Linked DNA regions of Halorussus limi. The protein of the gene in region 1 binds, or shares a complex with, the protein of each later gene. Links are inferred from orthologs where the notes say so. Each region holds a gene or a part of one and is shown on either strand. Other genes may lie near its edges.

What was found.
Region 2: the proteins of M0R89_RS05360 (region 1) and fen are in contact, whole or in part, in a crystal structure (PDB 1RXZ), measured with the Archaeoglobus fulgidus proteins. The link is inferred for Halorussus limi from one-to-one orthologs. Residues at the interface, in WP_010877842.1 of Archaeoglobus fulgidus: Asn43, Val44, Ala45, Met46, Pro120, Arg121, Pro123, Leu125, Gln151, Met192, Ser194, Asn218, Tyr219, Pro220, Ile237, Leu238, Ala239, Pro240, Arg241, Ile242, Glu243, Ser244; in WP_010877775.1 of Archaeoglobus fulgidus: Lys326, Ser327, Thr328, Gln329, Ala330, Thr331, Leu332, Glu333, Arg334, Trp335, Phe336.
Region 3: the proteins of M0R89_RS05360 (region 1) and rnhB are in contact, whole or in part, in a crystal structure (PDB 3P83), measured with the Archaeoglobus fulgidus proteins. The link is inferred for Halorussus limi from one-to-one orthologs. Residues at the interface, in WP_010877842.1 of Archaeoglobus fulgidus: Val39, Ala42, Asn43, Val44, Ala45, Met46, Leu125, Asp168, Ser194, Asn218, Tyr219, Pro220, Ile237, Leu238, Ala239, Pro240, Arg241, Ile242, Glu243, Ser244; in WP_010878125.1 of Archaeoglobus fulgidus: Ala74, Ile178, Ala179, Ile183, Arg190, Ser195, Asn196, Leu197, Arg198, Gln199, Lys200, Thr201, Leu202, Asp203, Phe205.

Annotation. Positions count from the first base shown.
Region 1 is NZ_CP096659.1:1,027,585-1,034,734, reverse strand. The notes cover bases 1,412-4,178. They hold M0R89_RS05360 (DNA polymerase sliding clamp), read left to right. Parts: upstream 1,412-2,306; coding sequence 2,307-3,050; downstream 3,051-4,178. Other genes in these bases: M0R89_RS05350 (DUF7474 family protein), read right to left, coding at 3,513-4,103; M0R89_RS05355 (DUF7385 family protein), read left to right, coding at 3,214-3,447; M0R89_RS05365 (SAM-dependent methyltransferase), read right to left, coding at 1,412-2,166. Outside these bases: M0R89_RS05385 (DUF7537 family lipoprotein), read left to right, coding at 1-162; M0R89_RS05380 (DUF8132 family protein), read left to right, coding at 241-447; M0R89_RS05375 (hypothetical protein), read left to right, coding at 533-742; M0R89_RS05370 (GrpB family protein), read left to right, coding at 803-1,345; more of M0R89_RS05365, read right to left, coding at 1,402-1,411; merB (organomercurial lyase), read right to left, coding at 4,308-5,009; M0R89_RS05340 (winged helix-turn-helix transcriptional regulator), read left to right, coding at 5,085-5,507; M0R89_RS05335 (MOSC domain-containing protein), read left to right, coding at 5,533-5,970; M0R89_RS05330 (aldo/keto reductase), read right to left, coding at 5,998-6,792; M0R89_RS05325 (MFS transporter), read right to left, coding at 6,926-7,150.
Region 2 is NZ_CP096659.1:2,416,941-2,424,311, reverse strand. What follows is about bases 1,675-4,662. They hold fen (flap endonuclease-1), read left to right. Parts: upstream 1,675-2,670; coding sequence 2,671-3,654; downstream 3,655-4,662. Other genes in these bases: M0R89_RS12540 (antibiotic biosynthesis monooxygenase family protein), read right to left, coding at 3,850-4,170; M0R89_RS12550 (SdpI family protein), read right to left, coding at 1,895-2,536; M0R89_RS12555 (HalOD1 output domain-containing protein), read left to right, coding at 1,675-1,827. Also shown: M0R89_RS12570 (class I SAM-dependent methyltransferase), read left to right, coding at 1-143; M0R89_RS12565 (DUF3054 domain-containing protein), read left to right, coding at 222-638; M0R89_RS12560 (helix-turn-helix domain-containing protein), read left to right, coding at 749-1,417; more of M0R89_RS12555, read left to right, coding at 1,492-1,674; DNA double-strand break repair protein Mre11, read left to right, coding at 4,684-6,105; DNA double-strand break repair ATPase Rad50, read left to right, coding at 6,102-7,371. UniProt on the Methanocaldococcus jannaschii protein: Structure-specific nuclease with 5'-flap endonuclease and 5'-3' exonuclease activities involved in DNA replication and repair.
Region 3 is NZ_CP096659.1:793,776-801,037, forward strand. Bases 1,675-4,553 are described here. They hold rnhB (ribonuclease HII), read left to right. Parts: upstream 1,675-2,728; coding sequence 2,729-3,379; downstream 3,380-4,553. Other genes in these bases: M0R89_RS04145 (ERCC4 domain-containing protein), read right to left, coding at 1,816-2,523; M0R89_RS04155 (hypothetical protein), read right to left, coding at 3,376-3,645; M0R89_RS04160 (preprotein translocase subunit SecD), read right to left, coding at 3,811-4,553. In the rest of the region: M0R89_RS04135 (HalOD1 output domain-containing protein), read right to left, coding at 1-19; M0R89_RS04140 (MATE family efflux transporter), read right to left, coding at 158-1,600; more of M0R89_RS04160, read right to left, coding at 4,554-5,400; protein translocase subunit SecF, read right to left, coding at 5,397-6,278; M0R89_RS04170 (DUF7968 family protein), read left to right, coding at 6,390-6,758; M0R89_RS04175 (DUF5812 family protein), read right to left, coding at 6,770-7,249. UniProt on the Methanocaldococcus jannaschii protein: Endonuclease that specifically degrades the RNA of RNA-DNA hybrids.

The sequences.
Region 1 (7,150 bases):
GACGAACAGGGCGTCGTCCACTCGGTGTCGGTCGACGTCTCGGCGACTCGTCGGGGTCAAGAAGTCAGAACTCGCTTCTCGATGAACGTCTCGGACGTGGGCGAGACGACCGTCGCGGAACCGACGTGGCTCGACGAGGCCCGCAACTCCTCGGACGCCTGACGCACGAGTTTTCGATTCGACGGCCGAGCGCTTCGGCCGTAAACGTTTCTTCGCTGTAATAGAGTTAGCCATACAGACATGCGAAAATTACTCGGTGGGTTCACCGCCACCTTCGGTCTCGCCGTCTCCCTGCTCGGCGGTTGGATGCTCGTTCGCGGCCCGTTCTTCGGCGGCCCGTCGCTCGAATCGATTCCGATGGTCGCGGCGCTGACCGCGTTTCTGGTCGGCGTCGTCATCTTCTTTCGCGGACTGGTCCGGTGGGCCGGCGTCGGCGCGCGAATCTGACTCCTGTCGGCAACCCCGTCCAGACGACCCCTCGTCTGAACGAACCGCCCGTCCGGCTTTTCCGCCTGCGTAGCGTTCGTCCGGCATGGGCAGCGACGGTCTCATCGAACTCGACGAGTCCTGCTGGTCGGCGCTGGCGAAGTACAACCTCGTACTGGCGACGGCGTTCGCGCTCATGTTGTTGGTGGTCCGTCAGGTAGACCCGAGTCAGGCGCAACTTCTTCTCGTCGTCGAAAACGGCGTTCTCGCCCTCGTTTTCGGCGGGATTCAGACGTACTGCTGGATTTCGCGGTGAGACGGAGTGGGCGACCCATTCGGACTCGGCGAACGATTCAAGCGAGGAGGGGCCGAAAGAGTGCGTACGACCGTGGGAAACCCCCGAATCGAGGTAGTCGAGTACGACCCCGCGTGGCCGGTCCGGTTCGAGCGAGAGGCCGACCGCATGCGGGAACTGCTCGGCGAGAACGTCCTCAGTATCGAACACGTCGGTAGCACGTCGGTGCCGGGACTCGCGGCCAAGCCGATAGTGGACATCTGTCCGGTCGTCGCCGACACGGACGACGGCGAGCGGTGCGCCGACCTCCTCCAGCGAAACGGCTACTATCGGAGCGAGAAAGACCGGGGCGACGACTGGATCGAACTCGGTCGGACCGCGGACGACGGCCAAGAGTTCAACGTCCACGTCCGGCCGCGTCACTCCGATGCGGTGACGAGGTATCTCCTGCTCCGAGCGTATCTCCGCGACCATCCCGATGCCCGCGAGGAGTACGCACGAGTCAAGCGGGCGGCCGCGGAAACGCACCCGAACGACGTTTCGGGTTACACCCGCGAGAAATCAGATATCATCGAGTCCATCGTCGAGAGGGCCCGCGCCGAGGGGTACGACCCCGAATTCTGACCGGCGGAAAAATCGGACCCCGGCGTCGGAACGACGCTCGGAGCGATGGAGATTCTCTACTCGTCGGTTTGCTCGGCGAACCCGAACCGGGGCTTGACCTCGGTGACTTCGACTTCGACCGTCTCGCCCTCGCTGGTGTCGGGGACGAACAGCGTGTAGCTTTCGACCTTGGCCACGCCGTCGCCCTCCGACCCCTCGTCTACGATTTCGACTTCCACCACGTCGCCCTCCGCGACCGGCGCGGTCATCCGGCCCTTGGCGACGAGGTAGACCTCCGAGGAGGAGTCCCGCGAGGCGTCGGGTCGGAGCGTCCGGACGTACTGGAACTCCTCGTCGAGGTCCTCGCGGAAGTCGTCGAGGTCCTGCCCCTCGAATACCTTCACCGCGAAGTCGCCGCCGGTGTCCAACACGTCGAGCGCCGTCTCGAACGCCTGCCGGGCGAGGTGGACCGACCGGGCGTGGTCCACGCTGTACTCGCCGGTCATGTTCGGTGCCATGTCCGAGAGGACCACGTCCACGGCGTCGCCCGCGATGTCGCGGACCTCCTCTCTCGTGGACTCGTCGGTCATGTCGCCGCGAACGGTCTCGACGCCGTCCACGTCCTTGATTCGCTGGAGGTCCACCCCGACGACGGTACCGGTCTCGCCGACCTCCTCGGCGGCGACCTGTAGCCATCCGCCGGGCGCGGCCCCGAGGTCCACGACGGTCTTGCCCTCGTGGAGCAGGTTCTCCTCCCGGTCGAGTTGCTTGAGTTTGTAGGCGGCCCGCGAGCGGTAGCCCTCCTGCTTGGACTTGTTGTAGTAGTGGTCTTTGTGGCTCATTCGATTAGACGAGAGTAGTCGGGCGAGGGGTTTACGCGCTTCGCATGACGAGAGTCGCCGGTTTTCGCCCTCCGGCGTTCCCACGCGCACGCGCCCGAACGGGTGACTTTTTATGCCGGGGGTTCGTACCACTTGCCAAGATGTTTAAGGCTATCGTGAGCGCCGACACGCTCAAGGACACTATCGACTCCGTGGGCGTGCTGGTGGACGAGTGCAAAATCCACCTCGAAGAGGACGGTCTCGCTATTCGTGCAGTAGACCCCGCCAACGTGGGGATGGTGGACCTCGAACTCGACGCGGCGGCCTTCGAATCCTACGAGGCCGACGGCGGTATCATCGGCGTGAATCTCGACCGACTCGAAGACATCGCTGGCATGGCCAGCGGCGACCAGCCGGTTCACCTCGAACTCGACGAGGAGACCCGTAAACTCCACATCCAGATAGACGGTCTCGAATACACCCTCGCGCTCATCGACCCCGACTCCATCCGACAGGAACCCGACATCCCGGACCTCGACCTCCCGGCAGAAATCGTCGTCGAGGGCGCGGACATCGACCGCTCGGTCACGGCCGCCGACATGGTCAGCGACCACATCGCGCTGGCGGTCGACGCCGACGAGGAGACGTTCGTCGTGGAGGCCGAGGGCGACACCGACGACGTGCGCCTCGAACTCGACCGCGAGGACCTCGTGGACCTGCAGGCCGGACCGGCACGCTCGCTGTTCAGCCTCGACTACCTCAAGGACATGAACAAGGCCATCCCGAAGGACGCCGAGGTCACCATCGAACTCGGCGAGGAGTTCCCCGTCAAACTTCACTTCGACATCGCGGAGGGACAGGGCAACGTCACGTTCATGCTCGCGCCGCGCATTCAGAGCGACTAACGCCGGTCTCACTCCTTCGATTCTCGCTGTCCGACTCGACTAACGGAGATACCTGCGAGGCGACGGACGTCCGTCCAGTGTCTCCGCTGCTGTCCGTCCAGTGTCTCCACGAATGTCTGAGCAACAGAACTATCACGATTTCCTACGTCCGGGGCGGTGAGCAATGGACGAGAGCGAGTTCGACGAACTGATTTCGTCGTTGACGCCGTACGAATCGGCGGACACGGTGAAGACGTACCGTAACACGGTCAGTATCGCGTGCCCGGCCTGCGAGGAACCGTTCGACGACCTGGTCGTCTGCAGGGGAGCGTACGACAGCCTCGAACTGAGCAGAGTTCTCGACCTCTGCGTGACGACCGTCGACGATAACGTGTTGCTGTTCACCCACCAGCACTGATGTCGTAGAACCGGCTACCCGAGATTCCTCCCGAGGAAACAGCGCCCTTCGGAGTGCGGAGGCCGTCAGAGGCTCCGGTCGATGACCGCCTTCGCGGCCTCGGCCTTCTCCTTCCATCCGTAGCCCGACTCGTAGACGTGGCGCTTCTTGTTCACGAGTTCTTGGGGCGAGGCCTCCTCGAACCCGCCGCGGGTCCACGTCCCGGTGTCGCGCAACCAGTCCACGACGCGCTCGCGGGTCTCGGTCCACGAGAGGCCGACCATCTCGTACCACGCTATCATGGCGAAGACGGCGTTGTCGTGAGCGCCCGGCACCGACCCCTTCTCGGCGACTGTCTTGATGGGTTCGACGTTCGGGTCGGTGACGTGTTCCTTGTACTCGGCGGCGGTCAGCAGTTCGAGTTGGCCCTCCTCGGTCTCCATCACGCGCTGCTCGTGGACCAGACGGTCGAGCGCGGCCTTGTGGAGGTTGCTCCACCGGCCGTGAATCGCCTCGTGGAGCGCCTCCTCGGGGAGCGCGTTGGCCGAGAGGACCGCCACGAGGTCGGTGTAGGCCTTCTCGATGTCGGACCACGACGCGCCCTCGAACTCGCAGTCCGGGCCGTGGAGGTTGCTCGTCGTCCGGCAGTCTGGACAGGGGTAGTCGAACCGCGGCACGACTGGGAGTGTCTCTTCGGGGGTACAAAACTGGTCTGATTCGCTTCCGGTGTCGCTGCTCCGAACAGCAGTGACGGGAGTCAGGAGCTAGCTACTGCCGACTCCGCGGAGTCACCGCAACCGCACCGCATTCCACTACAACTATGAAAATTCACAACTCTAGGTGCCTGCGATGACCCGGTGACGCACGCCGGACGTGAACGGTCAGGCCCGGACCAGCGCCCGCGCCAGCCCGAACCCCTCCGAGAGCGGCAGGGCGGTCGTCGGCGCGTCGGTCCGCTCGTCCCACCGCTCGTAGGCGTCCTCGTCGGGGAACGCGTGGACGTACGGACAGAGCGCGCCGTACGTCGCCTCCGGCGTCGGAGCGTCGTTCCCCTCGGTCTCGGCGACCCCGAACGACAGCACGGCGTTCTCGGGGTCGGTCTCGATGCCCGTCCGCGAGACGCGCGACGCGACCGTCTCGCCCGTCTCCGGGTCCTCCGAGCGCACCGTCACCGACCCGTCGGTGAGAAACGGGAGCATGACGGCGTCGAGGACGCAGACGAACCGGTAGGTCTCGCCCTCCGTTTCGGCGCGGTGGAGTCCCTCGTCGTCGTGACAGAGGTCCGCGACGGCGGGCGGCCACTCGTCGCCGAAGGCCCCGGCCACCGCCTCGACCCACGCGCCGACAGTCTCGGGGCGGTCCTCCGTATCGAACAGCGCCCGGAGGTTCGCGCCGATTTCCGGCGGAAGCCGTCGCTCTTCGACCGAATCAACGGCGGTCGCTCCGGCGTCGCTCGCCTCGCCACTCCGTTCGTCGCTCGTTCGGTCGCTTCGCTCGTCGGTCGCTCGGTCGCTCCGTTTGTCACTCTGTTCGTCATTCGATGCACCGTCGGATTCGCCGTTCGCGGCGTCTGGGGTACACATCGACTTGACTTTGCATCCCAAAGTGCTTATACTGTCGAGTCCGAAGTATTGGACTAACTTCGAGGACTCGAAGCCATGACTAACGACGCCACACCGCCAGACCCCGCGGACGACGACACGACCTGTTACTGCCCGCTCGGCGGCGTGATGGACCTCCTGAGCCGGAAGTACGCGATGCAGGTCCTCTGCGTCGTGGCCGCGACCGAACCGACCCGGTTCGGCGAGTTTGAGGAGTTGCTGCCCGACGCCAGCACCTCCACGCTGTCGGCGCGACTCGACGAACTCGCCGACGGAAACCTCCTGACCCGGACCCAGTACGACGAGATTCCGCCTCGCGTCGAGTACGGACTGACCGACGACGGCCGGGAGTTAGCGACCCGACTCGAACCGGTGTTGGAGTGGGCCGAGGAGCGGGATTCGAGCGACGACTCGGTGACGGACAGGAACGTGACGAGCGGAGAGACGACGAGCGGAGAAGCGACGACCGGCGAAAACTAAGTGGCTCGGCCCCCGAGGCAAGCATATGGATGGAACCGGAACTGTCGAAGCCGTTCACCTCGCGCCCGAGTCGGGCGCGAACACCGAATCGGTCGAATCGGTCGAAGCAGTCGCCGGCGAGGGCTTGCGCGGCGACCGTCACTTCGGAGAGGAAGGGGCCGACCTGACTCTCATCGAAGCCGAGGCGCTCGACGCCGCCGCCGAGGAAGGCATCGACCTGCGCGACGGCGAACACCGACGGAACCTCACCACTAGCGACGCCGCGCTGAACCACCTCGTCGGCGAGCGGTTCCGCGTCGGCGACGTAATCTGTGAGGGCGTCGAGTTGTGCGAACCCTGCGGTCACCTCGAATCGCTGACCGAGGAGGGCGCGGTGTCGGCGCTCCTCCATCGCGGCGGCCTCTGCGCCGACGTGGTGGAAGGCGGCGTCGTCGAACCGGGCGACGAAATCGAACAGCTCTGAGTCGAGGCGACAGCGCGGAATCGACGGCTATCGATTCCACGCCGCGCCGTCGGGGTCCACGAGTCGCTCGCGCTCCTCGATAGCGTCGATGCGCGCGACTTCTTCCTCTGAGAGCGTCGGCGGGTCGAAGTTGGCCCGGAGGTGGTCTTCGCCGGTCGCCTTCGGAATCGGGACGACGCCGTCGCGCTGGTCCAACCACGCGAGGCTGACCGCCTCCGGCGTGGTGTCGCGGGCCTCCGCAATCTCGGCCAGTTCGTCTACGTCGCCCGCCTCGCCCTGCATCAGGGGCGCATAGGCGACGACCGTGATGTCGCGTTCACGGCAGTAGTCCAGCAGGTCGTCCTGCGGGAGCAGGGGATGCATCTCGACCTGATTCGCGGCGATGGGGCTATCCAGAATCTCGCGGGCCTCCTCGATGAGTTCGGTCGTGAAGTTGCTCACGGCGACGCGCTCGGTCTTTCCGGCCTCCCGCAACTCGTCGAAGACCGGCAGGGTCGCCTCGGCGTCGTAGGCGCCCGTCGGCCAGTGAACGTAGAGCATGTCCACCGAGTCTACGCCGAGTCGGTCTAAGCTCTCCTCGGTCGTCTCGCGGACGTCCTCGGGCGCGAGGTTCGCTGGCAGGACCTTCGTGGCGAGAAACACCTCCTCGCGGGGGACTTCGCTGGCGGCGACGCCGTCGCCGACCGCCGACTCGTTGTCGTACATCTGGGCGGTGTCGAGGTGTCGGTAGCCGACGTCGAGCGCCGTCCGAACGGTCTCGGCGCACTGCTCGGGGTCGTCGTTGCCGGACGTGCCGAGGCCGGGACTCGGAATGGTCGTCATGGTCGTTAGGTGTCCGGCCGCGCGGAAAAAGCTACGCGCGTCGGCAACCGCGTCGCCGGCCGTGTCGCCCCCCAGCGACTCGTTTCCATCGTCGCCCTCGCTTCCTGTCTCCGGACTCATTCCGCGCCCGGTCTCACTTCCCGTCCCCGGCCTCGCTCTCGCCGACCGGCGACGCGAACGTCCGGACCGCCGCGATTCCGGCGAGGAAGACGCCGCCGAGGACGCCGAACGCGACCAGCGCGGAGGTCGCGTCGGCGACCGCTCCGCCGAGGAGGTACAGCGGGAGTTTGACCAGCGCGTACGCCATCGACGCCGCGCTCAGGACGGTCGCGCGCCCGACCGACGCCACCTCGTCGTT
Region 2 (7,371 bases), 1.4 Mb from region 1 along the record:
AGGCCGGCGAACACCTCTACGGCTTCGAATCGACCTTTTTCGCGCCCGACGACCTCGGCCGAATCGTCGCCGACGCGGGCCTCGACGCCAGATACCGGTCGGGAGGGTTCGAGTACACCGTCGTCGGCAGGCGCGGCGAGTAGACCGGTCGGACGTCCGGAGAGCGGTGTCGGCGGGCGAACACCGAGGGAAACATTACCTGCCGGTCCGAAGGCGTCGGCATGAGCAACGCCGAAGGACTTCTGGGCTCGCGGTTCGACCGCTCGCGCGCCACCGCGGGACTCGCGCTCGGCGACCTGTTGGTACTCGCGGGGTTTCTCACGGCCGGGTCGCTCAACCACGGGGTCGACCCCGTCTCGATGCCGGGACACGTCGCGGGGACGATCGCCCCGTTTCTCGTCGGATGGGTCGTCGCCTCGCTGGTCGCGGGGGCGTACGCACCCGACGCGACGCGCACGGTCGGCACCGCTGTCCTGCGCGCCGTCTCGGCGTGGGTTCCCGCGGCGGCCATCGGACTGACGCTCCGCTCGACCGGATTCTTCCACGGCGACTCGCCGGTGACGTTCATCCTCGTCGTGACCGTCGTCGGAATCGTCTGCTTCTCGGCGTGGCGAGCGTTCGCGGCGTACCTCTGGTGACGTTCGCGCGGTGAGATGGTCGGAAGATTTCACGGCGAACGGGTTCGGTGTTGACGGTGTTCTGAGAATACGGGTGAATCTTATCCGCCTGCGAATCGACTCGTACCAGCATGGCGACCATCGCGGAGTTCACTATCCCGGCCAACGACTTCGCTCTCGGCCGCGTCTTCGAGCGCCTTCCGGAGGCGGCTATCGAACTCGAACGCGTCGTTCCCACCGACGACCACATCCTGCCGTACTTCTGGGTTCGCGACGGCGACGCCGACGACGTCCGAGAGATTCTCGCGGACGAGCCCTCGTTCCTGTCGGTGACGCTCATGGACGACCTCGACGACGAGGGTCTGTTTCGCGCCGAGTGGAATCCTGACGTCGAAGGCGTCCTGACAGCCATCTTGGAGAGCGGTCTGACGCTGCTGTCGGCGTTCGGCGTGCAGGGGAACTGGACGTTCGAGTTCCGCGCCGCGGACACGGACCAGATTTCGACGTTCCAGCAGTACTGCACCGACCACGGCATCAACGTGACGCTGACACGGCTGAAATCGCTGGCGGAGATGCAGGTTGGCGACGAGTACAATCTCACGACCAACCAGCACGAGGCGTTGCTCCTCGCCTTCGAGGAAGGGTACTACGACGACCCGCGCGAGACCGACCTCGAGACGCTCGCGTCCCGAGTCGGCATCTCGCGGCCGGCGTTCGCGAATCGCCTCCGTCGGGGGATTCGGAACGTCCTCGGGAGCACCATCGCCCAGCACGACTCGTCGGACGACGCGGCCGAATGAGTCCGACGGACTATTAAACGGATTCCATAATTAATACCAAGCGCCAATGCCGTCCCGCGACAACTTCCGCGGACATGCCTGACGAAGCCACCCCCGACACCGGCCGGTCGACCGGCGAGGACTCTCCCACCTACGAGTACAACCCCGACGAGGACGAAACCGTCATCGAATCGGTGCTTCACGCCGTCGAAGCGGCCACCGACACTCGCCTCCTGCCGAGTTCCCGTAAACCGGGTGCGACCGCCGGACGCGAGCGGGTTCGGCCGCTTCACGACGTGGTCGACCCCGAGGCGCTCGCCCGCCTCTCCTCGGCCGCCACCGAGGTTCGTGTGACGTTTCCCTACGCCGGATGTACGGTGACGGTCGCCGGTACCGACGCCGTGCTGGTGACCGAGGAGTCACCGCCGTAGCGTTCGGTCGAGCGGCGAGGGGACGGCCGACCGAGACCCGGTTCCGGGCGGAGTCTCCCCGTCGGCGCTACGCGCCGACGCGTCGGTACGCGACGTAGGAGTAGACCGTGCTGTAGAGCGCCACCGCGAACACCGGGGCCGCGACGAGGAGTTCGGCGTAGGCCGGAACCAATGCGCCGAGCGCGGCCACGACGCCCGCGACTTTGAACAGCGGGGCGGCGCGCTCGTGGGTCTGTCGCCAGACTTCGTCGTTCGAGATTGTCCACGGAGTCCGGATGCCGACGAACCAGTTGCGCTCGGCGTGGGCCGAGAGGACGCCGACGTAGTAGTACAGTCCGCCGATGGCGGGCGCGAGCGCCTGCATCACGGCGAACTCGTAGCCCGCGTTGGCCGCGAGGACGAGTCCGTGGACGTAAGTCAGGAAGGCGAGCAGGAGGACGACGAAGGTGTCGTACTGCTCGCGGAACTGCGCGACGTTCTCGCCGAGAGGATCGACACGCGGGAGAGCGGCAAACAGCGCGAGCATCCCGGCCGACAGCGCCGGGAACAGCGCGAGCGCGACTAGCTTGGGCGTTCGGCCGTCGATTTCGCCCGCCCCGTTCCAGTGGGTCGCCATCTCGGCCGGCATCTCGGGGTAGGCCAGTGCGCTCATCGCGGCCGAGAGCGCCACGAGGAAGGCACCGGCGAGGTAGCTTCGTCGGAGGGACATACTCGACTCTTGTCCGCTTTCGGATATAAAACTCCGGTCGGAACTGCAGGGCGTGAAACGGAGCGATAGACTTTCGGGCGCGAAGCCGAGCAGTAGTAGCTTTCAAACCCTCGCGCTCCCTACCTCGACCAACGATGGGAAACACGGACATGCGCCAACTGGCGGTCCTCTCGGCGGTCCCCTTCGACGAACTCGACGGGAGCGTCGTCGCGGTGGACGCCCACAACTGGCTCTACAAGTACCTCACGACGACGGTCAAGTGGACGCGCGACGAGGTGTACACCACCGACGACGGCACCGAAGTCGCCAACCTCGTCGGCGTCGTGCAGGGGCTTCCGAAGTTCTTCGAGAACGACCTCACGCCGGTGTTCGTCTTCGACGGCGCGGTCACCGACCACAAGTCGGCCGAAATCGAACAGCGCCGCGAGGAGCGCCAGAAGCGTGAGGAGAAGTTGGAGGAGGCCCGCGAGGAGGGCGACGCGGTCGAAGTCGCCCGACTCGACGCACACACCCAGCGACTGACCGACACGATTCAGCGCACGACCCGCGAACTGTTCGACCGCCTCGACGTGCCCTACATCGAGGCCCCCGCAGAGGGAGAGGCCCAAGCCGCGCACATGGCCCGCACGGGTGCGGTCGATTACTGCGGAACCGAGGACTACGATTCGCTCCTGCTCGGTGCGCCGTTCACGCTCCGCCAGTTGACCAGCAAGGGCGACCCCGAACTGATGGACTTCGAGGCTACGCTGGAGAAACACGACGTGACGTGGGAGCAGTTGGTGGACATCGGCATCCTCTGTGGCACGGACTTCAACGAGGGCGTCTCGGGCGTCGGTCCGAAGACGGCTCTGAAGGAGGTCAAGGAGTACGGCGACATCTGGGGCGTGCTGGAGGCCCGCGGCGAGAGCATCGAGAAGGACGTGGACGTGATTCGGGAACTGTTCCTGAACCCGACCGTCTCGGACGACTACGAGTTCGACGCCGAGATGGACCCGGACATGGAGGCGGCCCGCGAGTACGTCGTGTCTGAGTGGGGTGTTGCAGAGGACGAGGTGGAACGGGGCTTCGAGCGAATCGAGGAGTCGGTCGTGCAGACCGGTCTCGACAAGTGGACGTAGCGGCGCTTTTACTCCGTCCCGGTCGGTGACCGCTTCGAGATTCCGGGCGCACTCTCGCCGGACTCTGGCGAGAACTCAGCAGTAGATAGTAGCACAATTCCTTACCTCGAACTACGTCTGAAACCACGGTAAGTGGAGAAAGGGAGTCTATTACACCGCTTGCGGATTTCACCAATCGAACGAGGCCGTGACATCCTACGCGGGCGGGTCTGCGTCGTCACCGAATCCGCTCCCGTACGCCTCGACGACTTCTGTAACGGTGACTTCGTACGCATCGTACCACTCCGTCCACCGCTGTTTCGCCCGCTCGTGGTCAGAATCTGCTCCGAACGACTCGAGCGCGTCCAACGACTCCCAGTAGTACACGACGAGTACCTCCTCGCTCTCCGGGGCGTGCCACGTCCGCTTACCCAGATACCCCTCCGTGTCCTCGGCGGCCGCTTGAATCGCGTCGTTCAACTCGTGGAACTCCGCGTCGTACTCCGCCGGGTCGAGGCGGAACGTGACGAGATACATCGTTACGGTTCACTCGCTGGCGCGAATAAAACGCTTCTCCTCCGGAGACAGAGGGTTTCGCTACAGACCACTCGCTGACCTGCGCCAATCCGGTTTTTGTCGCTGGCCAGTCTCGCCTGAATCTCGCCTGAAACTCCATAGCTATCCATCGCTGGAAAGAATACTCCTACGAACAACCCGGCCGTATCGGGGGTGTACGACCTCCCGAGTGGGTCTTACGGTGTGTTACCGATGGCACGAAACGACGACCAGTCCAACAGGAATCGATTCGCGACCGTCGCCGTCGGCGCCGCTGAGACCGAGACGCTTGGCGACGACGCCCGCACGCACCGGGTCGTGAAGTGAGGGTCTCGCTGAGGCCGAAAATCGCGCTCGCCGCCGGACAAAGTTTATACCGCAGAGCGAAGCAGTCGGGGGCATGACCGACGCCGAGCAGTCCCGGTCGGAACCGACCGCGGGGAGCGGTAGACCGTCACGGAACGCCTTTAGGCCCCGGACGCCAACCACGACCCAATGACACGGGTGATACACACGGGGGACACCCACCTCGGGTACCGACAGTACCACTCCCCCGAGCGCCGGGAGGACTTCCTCCGGGCCTTCGAGCAGGTCGTAACGGACGCCATCGAGGAGGACGTAGACGCCGTAGTTCACGCGGGCGACCTGTTCCACGACCGTCGCCCCGACCTGAACGCCCTCCACGGGACCATCTCGGTCCTGCGCCGCCTTCGGGACGCCGACATCCCGTTTCTCGCCGTCGTCGGCAACCACGAGGGGACGCGTGGCCGCCAGTGGCTCGACCTCTTCGAGATGCTGGGGCTGGCCACCCGACTCGGCGACGACCCCGAAATCGTCGGCCAGACGGCCTTCTACGGACTCGACCACGTGCCCAAGTCCAAGCGCGACGACCTCGACTACCAGTTCGCCGACCACGACCAACCACACGCCGCGCTGGTGAGCCACGGCCTGTTCCAGCCCTTCGACCTCGGCGACTGGGACGCCGAGGAGGTGCTGACCGAGGCGAACGTGGACTTCGACGCGATGCTGCTGGGCGACAACCACAAGCCCGGCAAGAAGGAGGTCGCCGACACGTGGGTCACGTACTGCGGGTCGACCGAACGCTGTAGCACCGACGAGCGCGAGGACCGGGGCTACAACATCGTGGCGTTCGACGGCGAGACGACCATCGCCCGCCGGGGCCTCGACGCGACGCGGGACTTCGAGTTCGTCGAGGCGGACCTCGCCGAGGGCGAGGGCGTCGAGCGAGTCCGCGAGAAACTCCGAGAGCGGGACCTCGACGATGCCGTCGTCGTGGTTGAAATCGACGGCGAGGGCGAGGACGTGACGCCCGCCCGCGTCGAGGAGTTCGCGCTCGACGCCGGGGCGCTGGTCGCCCGCGTCAAGGACCGCCGGGAGGTCGACGAAGACGAGGGCGACCTCGACGTGTCGTTCGCCGACCCCGACGACGCGGTGCGCGAGCGAGTCCGCGACCTCGGCCTGAGCGAGGCCGCCCGCGGCATCGACGAGACCGTCCGCGCGAGCAAGGTCGCCGACTCGAACGTCCGCGAGTCGGTCCAGAATCGCGTGAGCGAACTCGTGGCCGACGGCGACCTCGACGCCTTCGAGTCCGCGCCGGACGACGACGGTTCGTCGGAGGGTGGAAGCGACGACGCCCCCGCTGGCGAGAGCGAGGTCGGCGAGTCGGCCGCAGACGCCGACAACGCCACCGACGCGGAGAAAGCGCCCGACCCGGACGACCCGGAGGCCGTAGAAGCGGTCGCCGAGGCCGCAGCGGACGCCGACGCCGAGGCCGCAGCGAACGCCGACGCCGAGGCCGCAGCGAACGCCGAAACCGAAGAGGGGACCGCGAGTGCGGCCGGTGACTCCCCCTCGGGAGAGACCGACGCCGACGGAACGCTGGAGGAGTACCTGTGAAGTTCGACCGCGTGCGTCTCCGGAACTTCAAGTGCTACGCCGACGCCGACCTCGAACTCGACCGGGGCGTGACCGTCATCCACGGCCTGAACGGGAGCGGCAAGTCGTCGCTGCTGGAGGCCTGTTTCTTCGCGCTCTACGGCGCGAACGCGCTCGACCGCACGCTCGACGACGTGGTGACCATCGGCGAGGAGGAGGCAATCATCGAACTCTGGTTCACTCACGACGGGGGCGCCTACCACGTCCGTCGGCGCATCCGGGCGACCGGCGAGCGCGCGACCACCGCCGAGTGCGTCCTCGAAACGCCCGAGGACACGATAGAGGGAGCGCGAGACGTGCGCCGGGAAGTGACGAGCCTCTTTCGTATGGACTCGGAGGCGTTCGTCAACTGCGCGTACGTCCGGCAGGGCGAGGTCAACAAACTCATCAACGCCTCGCCGGGCCAGCGCCAAGACATGATAGACGACCTGCTCCAACTCGGGAAGTTGGAGGAGTACCGCGAGCGGGCCAGCGACGCCCGACTCGGAGTCAAGTCGGTGCTGGACGACAAGCGGGGCAGTCTCTCGGAGTTGGAGAGCCAGATAGAGCAGAAGGAGGAGAAGGACCTCCACGCGCGTCTGAACGACCACAAGTCCGACCTCAAGGAGACCCAGAGCGAAATCGAGCGGTTCGAGGACAACGAGGAGACCGCCAGAGAGACCCGCGAGCGGGCGGTCGAGATACTCGACACGTACGAGGAGAAGCGCGACGAACTGGAGTCGCTGGACGAGGACATCGAGGAGTTGGAGTCCGAAATCAGCCAGACCGAACGAGAGCGGACCGAACACGGCGAGCGCGTCCGGGAACTCCGCGAGCGCGTCGAGGACCTCGAATCGACGGTCGCCGACCTGCTGGCCGACACCGACCTCGACGCGGCGGACGACGAGGCCATCGCGGCCCGACTCGACGAACTCGACGCCGAGGACGACGAGTTGCAGTCCGAACTGAGCGACGCACAGACGCAGGCACAGCGGTTCGACACGCAGACCGAGAACCTGAGCCAGCGGGTCGAAGAACTCCGAGAGCGCGCGAGCGAGAAGCGCGAGCGCGCCGACGAACTCGACGCCGAGGCCGACGACGCCGAGGCCGACCTCGAATCCTACCGCGAGAAACTAGAGGCCCTCGGCGAGCAGGTCGAGGCCGAGAAGGCGGCGTTCGAGGACGCGCCCGTCGAGTTCGGCGAGGCCGAGTCGTACCTCGAAAATCGGCGCGAGGAACTGACCGACC
Region 3 (7,262 bases), 240 kb from region 1 along the record:
AGGGGGTTGCGATTGCCATACTTCTCGTGAGTCCTCCAAGCGTATCAATTACCGGCAGACGGCCGTCAGACGCACGGATTACGCCGTCCGCGGCGAAAGAGGGCCGCCCCGCTCTCGGGGCGAACGCGGCTTTTTCGCGCCGGTCGGTGCAGGTCGGTCAGTCGTCGGCCGACGCGCCCGGCCGGAACTCCCGACTGATGGCCTTCCACTTGCCGGTCGAGAACCGGTGGTAGTTGACGAGTGCCGGGACGGTCGTCTCGGCGACGAACGAGAGGTAGAGACCCGTAAGTCCGAGCGAGGTGGCGGCCCCGAGGTACGCGACCGGGATGGCGACGCCGAACATCCCGACGACCTGACTGTAGAAGGTCCAGCGCGTGTCGCCGCTGGCGTCGAGCGGTCCGGCGGTCGCGGACTTGACGCCCTGCGCGACCGCGGCGACGCAGGCGGCGTAGACCAGTTCGACCGCGACGGGAATCGTCGCGTCGCCGCTCTCGCCGACGAACAGGCCGACGATGGGTTCGGCGAACAGGCCCACGAGGACCGCCGCGACGACGTAGGTGGCGACCGAGAACGCGATGATGTCGTAGGCGTACGCCTCGGCCCCGCGCTCGTCGCCCTCGCCGAGTTCCTGCCCGACGAGGCTGCTGGCCGCGAGTCCGAAGCCCCATCCGGGCGTGTTCATCAGGCCCCAGATGCGCCGCGCGATGACGTACGCGGCCACGACGCTCGGGCCGAACAGGCCGACGATGGCCAGCATCGGGAACTTGGCGACGGTCCAGACACCATTGCGACCCACGACCGGAAGTCCGATGCGGACCAAGTCAGCGATGGTCTCGCGGTCGTAGTAGGTGCCCGCCGGGTTCACCCGCACCGGGAGGTCGCCGATACCGGGGAGTCGTCCGGCGACGAGTCCCGCGGCGAAGGTGCCCGTGACGAGGACGTTCGACAGCACGGTGCCGACCGCGGCCCCGGTGACGCCGAGACCGAGACCGAAGATTAGGACGCCGCTCAGGACGATGTTGGCTATCGCGCCGCCGCCCCGGACTATCATCGGCGTCCACGAGTCGTCCGCGCCGATGTAGATGCGACTGCCCACGAGATTGAGACCCGCGAAGGGGACGCCGACCGCGAGGATTCGGAGGTAGGTCGCGCCGAGTTCGATGGTCCGCGGGTCGTCGGTCATGACCGCGACGAGTCGAGTGGGAAACAGCCAGAATGCGGCCGCGACCGGGAGCGAGACGGCGAGGACGACGAGCGCGCTGCCCCGGACCGCGAGCGCGAGTTCGTCGTCGGCCCCCGCGCCGAACCGCTGGGAGACCAACGCGATGGTCCCGCCCGCCAGACCGCCGCCGAGCGAGAACGCGACGCCCCAGTAGGGACTCGCGAACCCGATGCCGGCGATGGCTACGGGTCCGACCGCTGACCCGACCATCGCCACGTCCACGGCGTTCTTCGACATGCGCGCGAGACCGGTGACGATGCGGGGCCACGCGAGGTCGGTCGTCCGGCGAACGCGCTCGGGCGAGACGAGTCCGGCGCGAGCGAGCACCCGGCCGACCGCGAGGACGAGCAGTCGAACGGGATTCGGGAAGCGTACCACGTCGGTTGGTATGTTTCGAATCGAAATTAAAATGTTTTCTATGTTCGCAGCCGTCGCAGGCCGACGGCCCGGAAGCGCGGGAGGCCCGGGAGACGGCGGTCCTCGCGGTAGCGGTGCTATGTCGGGCGTAACTCCTCGGTTCAAGCCCGGAGCACCCTCCCTCCGGACTCTCCGACCGCCACTCGACTCGGCAGATTCAGCGAACCGGACTCCGGTTAATCGCGCTCTCCGCGCAGCGTCTCGAAAATCGCCTCGGCGCGCTTCCGGCCGACGCCCTCGACTTCGCGTAAATCGGCGGGCGTCGCCGCCACCGCCGCCTCGACCGACGGGAACTCCTCGTAGAGCGCGTCGGCGGTCTGCGGGCCGACGCCCTCGATACACCCGAACAGTCGCTTGGTCCGCGGGGTGGCGTACCCCGTCACGCTACCGGCGGGAAGCGGTCGCAGAGAGGGGTCCTCGCGGTGCTTGCGGAGCAGGCGAATCGCCACGTCCACCAAACGCTGTCGGTCCGAGCAGGGGATGACCGGCGTGTCGTGGCGCGCGGCGAACGAGGCCATCGTGCCGTGGACCGCCGCGGCGTCGAGGCCGGGTCTGCGCGACCCCACGTCCGCGAGGTCACCCTCCAGCAGGACGTAGGCGTGGTCGTACGCGTCGGCCATCTTGACGACCTGCTCGCGGAGGTCGGTGCCGGAGGCTCCGATGGCGGAGTTCGCGTAGTCCGAGACGGTCTTGCGCTCGATGCCGACCGTCCCGAGGACCGACCCGCCTTCGGAGGCCGCGTCTTCGGGTGCGTTTTCGTCGATTATCGCGATATCCGCCGCGGGGAGGCGTCGCACTTCGACCGCGGTCACGTCGTCGTGGGCCTCGACCGCTCGGCGGACTCCCTCGGGTTCTCTGTCGTCTACGGCGACCGAGAGCGTCATTCGACGGTGGTAGGGGTTCGGGGCGTATCAGCGTCTCGGCTGTCGGAACTCCGGAACGAAATCCGCGGGTCGAAATCGGGCGCAGAGCGGACGAGCGACCGGCGCGTCCTGCGCGCCGACCATCGTAAGAGCCAACTGCTCGCGCGCGGACTTCGACAGCGTGTTCGGAGTAGACGAGGCCGGAAAGGGGCCGGTGCTGGGTTCGATGTTCGCCGCCGCGGTCCGGGTCGCCGACCCGGCCGACCTCCCCGCCGGCATCGACGACTCGAAGAACGTCGCGCCCGAGCGCCGCGAGGAAATCGCGGCCGAACTCCGCGCGGACGAGAGCGTCGCGGTCGGGGTCGCCGAGATTCCGGTCGAACGCATCGACGGCGAGGAGGACATGAACACGCTGACCGTGGCGGCCCACGCGGAGGCGGTCGCAAACGTCCTCGAAGCGGACGGCGCGGAGGGCGTCGCCCGCGACGGTGGCGGGCACCCAGAGGGCGTCGCGGACGCCGGCGACACCAGCGAGGAGCGATTCGCCCGGCGGGTCGCCGACCGCGTGCCCGAGGACGTGAGCGTGACCGCGGAACACGGTGCCGACGAGACGTACGCCGCGGTCGGCGCGGCCAGCATCGTGGCGAAGGTCGAACGCGACGCTCACGTCGCGGCGCTCGCCGAGGCGTACGCCGAGGAGTACGGCCCGCCGCTCGACGAGTTGGGGTCGGGCTATCCGAGCGACCCGACCACCCGCGAGTTTCTGGAAGCGTTCGTGGCCGAGCGAGGCGAGTTACCCGACTGCGCGCGCCGGAGTTGGTCTACCTGCGAGGACGTGCTGGCCGCGGCCGAGCAGTCGGGACTCGGCGACTTCTAAGCGGCGTCGATGTCGTCGGGCCACCACTTCGAGAGGAGCATCCGGACCCCCTGTCCGACGAGTGCGATGCCGAGGACGACGAACGCGGTTGTCACGACGTTCAACTCCGGGGTGTTGAAACCGAGTGCGACGAGACCGAACCCCGCGTAGATGCCGACGAGGGCGACGACCGTCCAGAAGAGTCGTCCGACCAGTCGAGAGAGTTCCGCTCGGACCGCACGACGAACGACGCGCTCTAACTGCTCGTCGGAGATGTCGGAGGGCATGGTCGGGAGTTGTTCGGCGTCGTACGAGAAGATTCGCGTCTACTCCTCCGGACACGACCCCGGTACCGGTTTCTCACTGGGAAGTTTTCGCCGCGGAGCGTCGCGGGGAGTATCGGGAAGGAAGCGAATCCGTCGAAGGAGGCGACGAGCGAAAATCGAGGTCGCTTACTTGTCGGTCAGCAGACTCCGCAGGATGTCACCGTAGGCCGGACGCGTCACCAGCACCCCGATGAGGACGCCGAGGATGGTGATGATGGCGAAGCCCTGCAGGTCGCCGAGCGAGAGGACCGCCAGCGGACTCATCGCGATGATGGTCGTCGCGGCGGCCGCGCCGATGACCCAGAACGCCTTCCGGAACCGACTCTGGAAGACGCGCGAGGACGACACGTCGCCCTCGGACATCACCTCGTCGGCGATGATGATGAGGTCGTCCACCCCGGTCCCGATGACCGCGATGAACCCGGCGATGTGCGAGAGGTCCAGCGGCAGTCCGACCGCCGCGGCGAACCCGAGGAGGATGACGACCTCCGAGAGCGCCGTCACCAGCATCGGCGCGGCGACCTTCGGGTCACCGTAGCGGAGGAAGACGACGGCGCTGACCGCACCGACCGCGACGAGACCGGTGATGAGCGAGTAGAGTTTGAACTCCTCGGCCAGACTCGGCGCGAGGAAGTACGACGTGCCCTGCTCCATGTTCAGCGAGGCCGGGAGCGAACCCGCGTTGAGGTGAATCTGGAGTTCGCGGGCCTCGGACATGTTGGCCGTGCCCATCACGAAACTCGGGTTCTGCGTGAACTTGCCCTGCCGGAACGTCTGGGCGAGGTCCGGACTCATGTTCGCCGCGTAGACGACTTCGCCGTCCACGACGGTGTAGAGGCAGTAACCGGGACTCTCGGGGTTCGCCCGGTAGTTACAGGCCCGGACTCCCTCGTTCGTGAAGCCGAACTTCCGCATCGCGTTCGAGAAGTTCTCTGCGGCTTGGTCGTTCAGGACCACGGGAACGTTCGGGCCGATGCCCTGAGTCTCTTGGGCGGTCCCGATGCTGCTGAAATCGCCCTGTGAGAGCAGGGGCGTCGTGCGCGTCACGGTCCCGTTGTCGGTCTGGACCGGGTACGCGGCGACGACCTGCACCTGCCCGCGCTGGGTCACGAGTTCTTCGAGTTGGCTCCGGTTGGTGTTGGGCATCTCGATGACGACGAAGTGCTCGTTGCTCGCGGTCGTCACCTGCTGGACTTGCCCGCCGGAGAGACCCGCCTCCGAAATCTTGTCCCGGAGGATGCGCACCACCGTACTGCGCGTCTCGGCGGTGACGCCCTGCCGGACGCTCTCGTAGTCGTAACCGGCCTTCTGGAGCGCCTGTTCGAACTCGTTGGTCGTGACGTTACCGGCGAAGACCTCGACGGTCGTGGTCTCGTTGGCGGCCTGCGCGAACCGGACGGTCACGTCGGCCGCAGTCACGCCCGAGAGGTTGCCGGCGACCCGTCTCTGAACGGTCGGGGCGTCGGTGCTCTGCGGCACGTCGACGCCTTCAGCGGTCACTCCGTCGACTGGTGCGCGGATGCGGGTGCCGCCCGAGAGTTCGAGACCGAACTTGAGGTTGGTCGGGCCGTCGCCCTGGGTCTCGTTGACGAGCGCGCCGCTCTGGCCACCTCCGCCGCCGTCGCTGCCGACGCCGGGCGAGAAGAGCGCGAACGTGCTGACGACGAGGAACACCGCGAGCAGGATGACCCGCCAGTTGTCGCGGATATCCATTATCGGGCCACCCCCTCGTACTTGTACCAGCGAAGCAGGCTGAGGTTGAGCATGTAGGTGTTCATCAGGTCGGTCGCGAGGCCGAGGACGAGCACGATGCCGATGTCACGCAGGAGGTCGATGCCGAATATCCACGCGACGAGCGCCATGACGGCCATCGCCGACAGCGAGGTGACGGTCATCGTCACGCCGGTCCGCATCGCGCGGTGGGTCGACTCGTAGAAGTCGCCCGACCGGCGCAGGATGTGGTTGTTCAGCAGGATGTCGGAGTCGACCGAGTACCCGATGAGCATCAGCAGCGCCGCGACCGTACCCAGCGACAGCGGGATGCCGAGCAGGTTCATCAGCGCGAGCGGAATCACGATGTCGCTGAACGCGGAGATGACCACCGCGATGGAGGGGACGAACGACCGGAACATCAGGAACACGAGGATGCTCATGCCGACGAACGCGAGACCGACGCCCATCAGCGCGAGTCGCTGGGTCGATTCGCCGAAGCTGGCGGAGGTCCCCTGCACGGACTTCACCATGTCCGCGGTCGATTGACCTTGGACCGGTTGTAAGTTGTTGCGCGCCTGGTCCGCGATGTCTTCGGCTCCGGGCGGGAACGTCACGATATAGGTGTTGTCGGCGGTCCGGACGGGCGTGACGGACGCTTCCGTCGCGAACGCCGAGGAGATTTCGGAGGGCGGTGTCGAAGTCTGGACACGTAGCTCCGTGCCACCAGTGAACTCCATTCCGAGTCGTACCGGTGCGCCGGTGAAGACGTACCACCCGACGATAACCAGCAGTGCGACGGCGAGAATCGCGAGAGGTATCGCCGCCAACTGCCGATTGGTGTACTGGGTGTAGTCCACCTCCGGCACTTCGAACGCTACCATATGGGTGTGGAATGTGAGACGGCCGTGAATAAGTGTTCTTATCCAGTTTCACTAACTCGATGCCGTCCCGTGGGAAGAAGGCTCAAACCCGTCGGGCGCGTAGTCGGACGTATGGGGAGCAACACCGACGAAGTAGACGACCTGAGCGAGCGACACGAGAATCTCTCGCCCGCGGACCGCGTCGTCGTCTCGTACCCGGAGGACCTGAGCGACTGGGGACGGTTTCAGGTCGAGAAGGACGCCTTCGTGGCGTACCTCCGGAAGACGAAGACCGACCGGGTCCGGCAGGGAGACGTGTGGGAGGAGTTCGTCGGCGTCGGGTGCTGTGGCAGTACGCTGGACGTGCCGCTCCGGGTCGAAGACATCCAGGGCGGCGAGACGTTCGGACCGGAGACCGAAGTCGAGTGGTCGGTCAGGGAGGCCTGCGGAATCGAGGGCGGGTGGCAGGTCCAGAGTCAGGGCGGACCGAACGAGGTGTAGGCCGACGCCCGCTAGGGCATGTATCGGACGCTGACGACGCCGTCCTCTGCCCGGACCTCGACGCGGGAGACGCCGAGTCGGGCCGCCCGCGAGAGCGTCCCCTCGTCGTCCAGCACGTCGGTGACGGCGTCCTCGGTGTCCTCGGGCGGCACCGTGAGGACGTGAATCTCGCCGTCGCCGGCGCGCTCGGTGCGCGTGATTTCGCCCACGTCCTGTTCGTCCGCGATGTCGCGTTCGTGGACGGTCGGGGGTTCGTCGCTCCGCTCGGTCGAGAGGCCCCGGCGTTCGTCGACCTCCACGACCGACCACGTGAGGTTCATCGGCGGGTCGGGCGCGACCGTCGCTTCGACGGCGTCGGTCTCCTCCACGCCGGGGTTCGAGGAGAGGGTGTGAACCTGCCCGTCGTGTACGTCCTTCAGCACGGCCGAGTCGCCCTCGGCGTGGGTGACGAGAAACGTGCTGGTCTTCTCTTCGGGGTCGGCGTCGCTCATGATTCGAAGTACG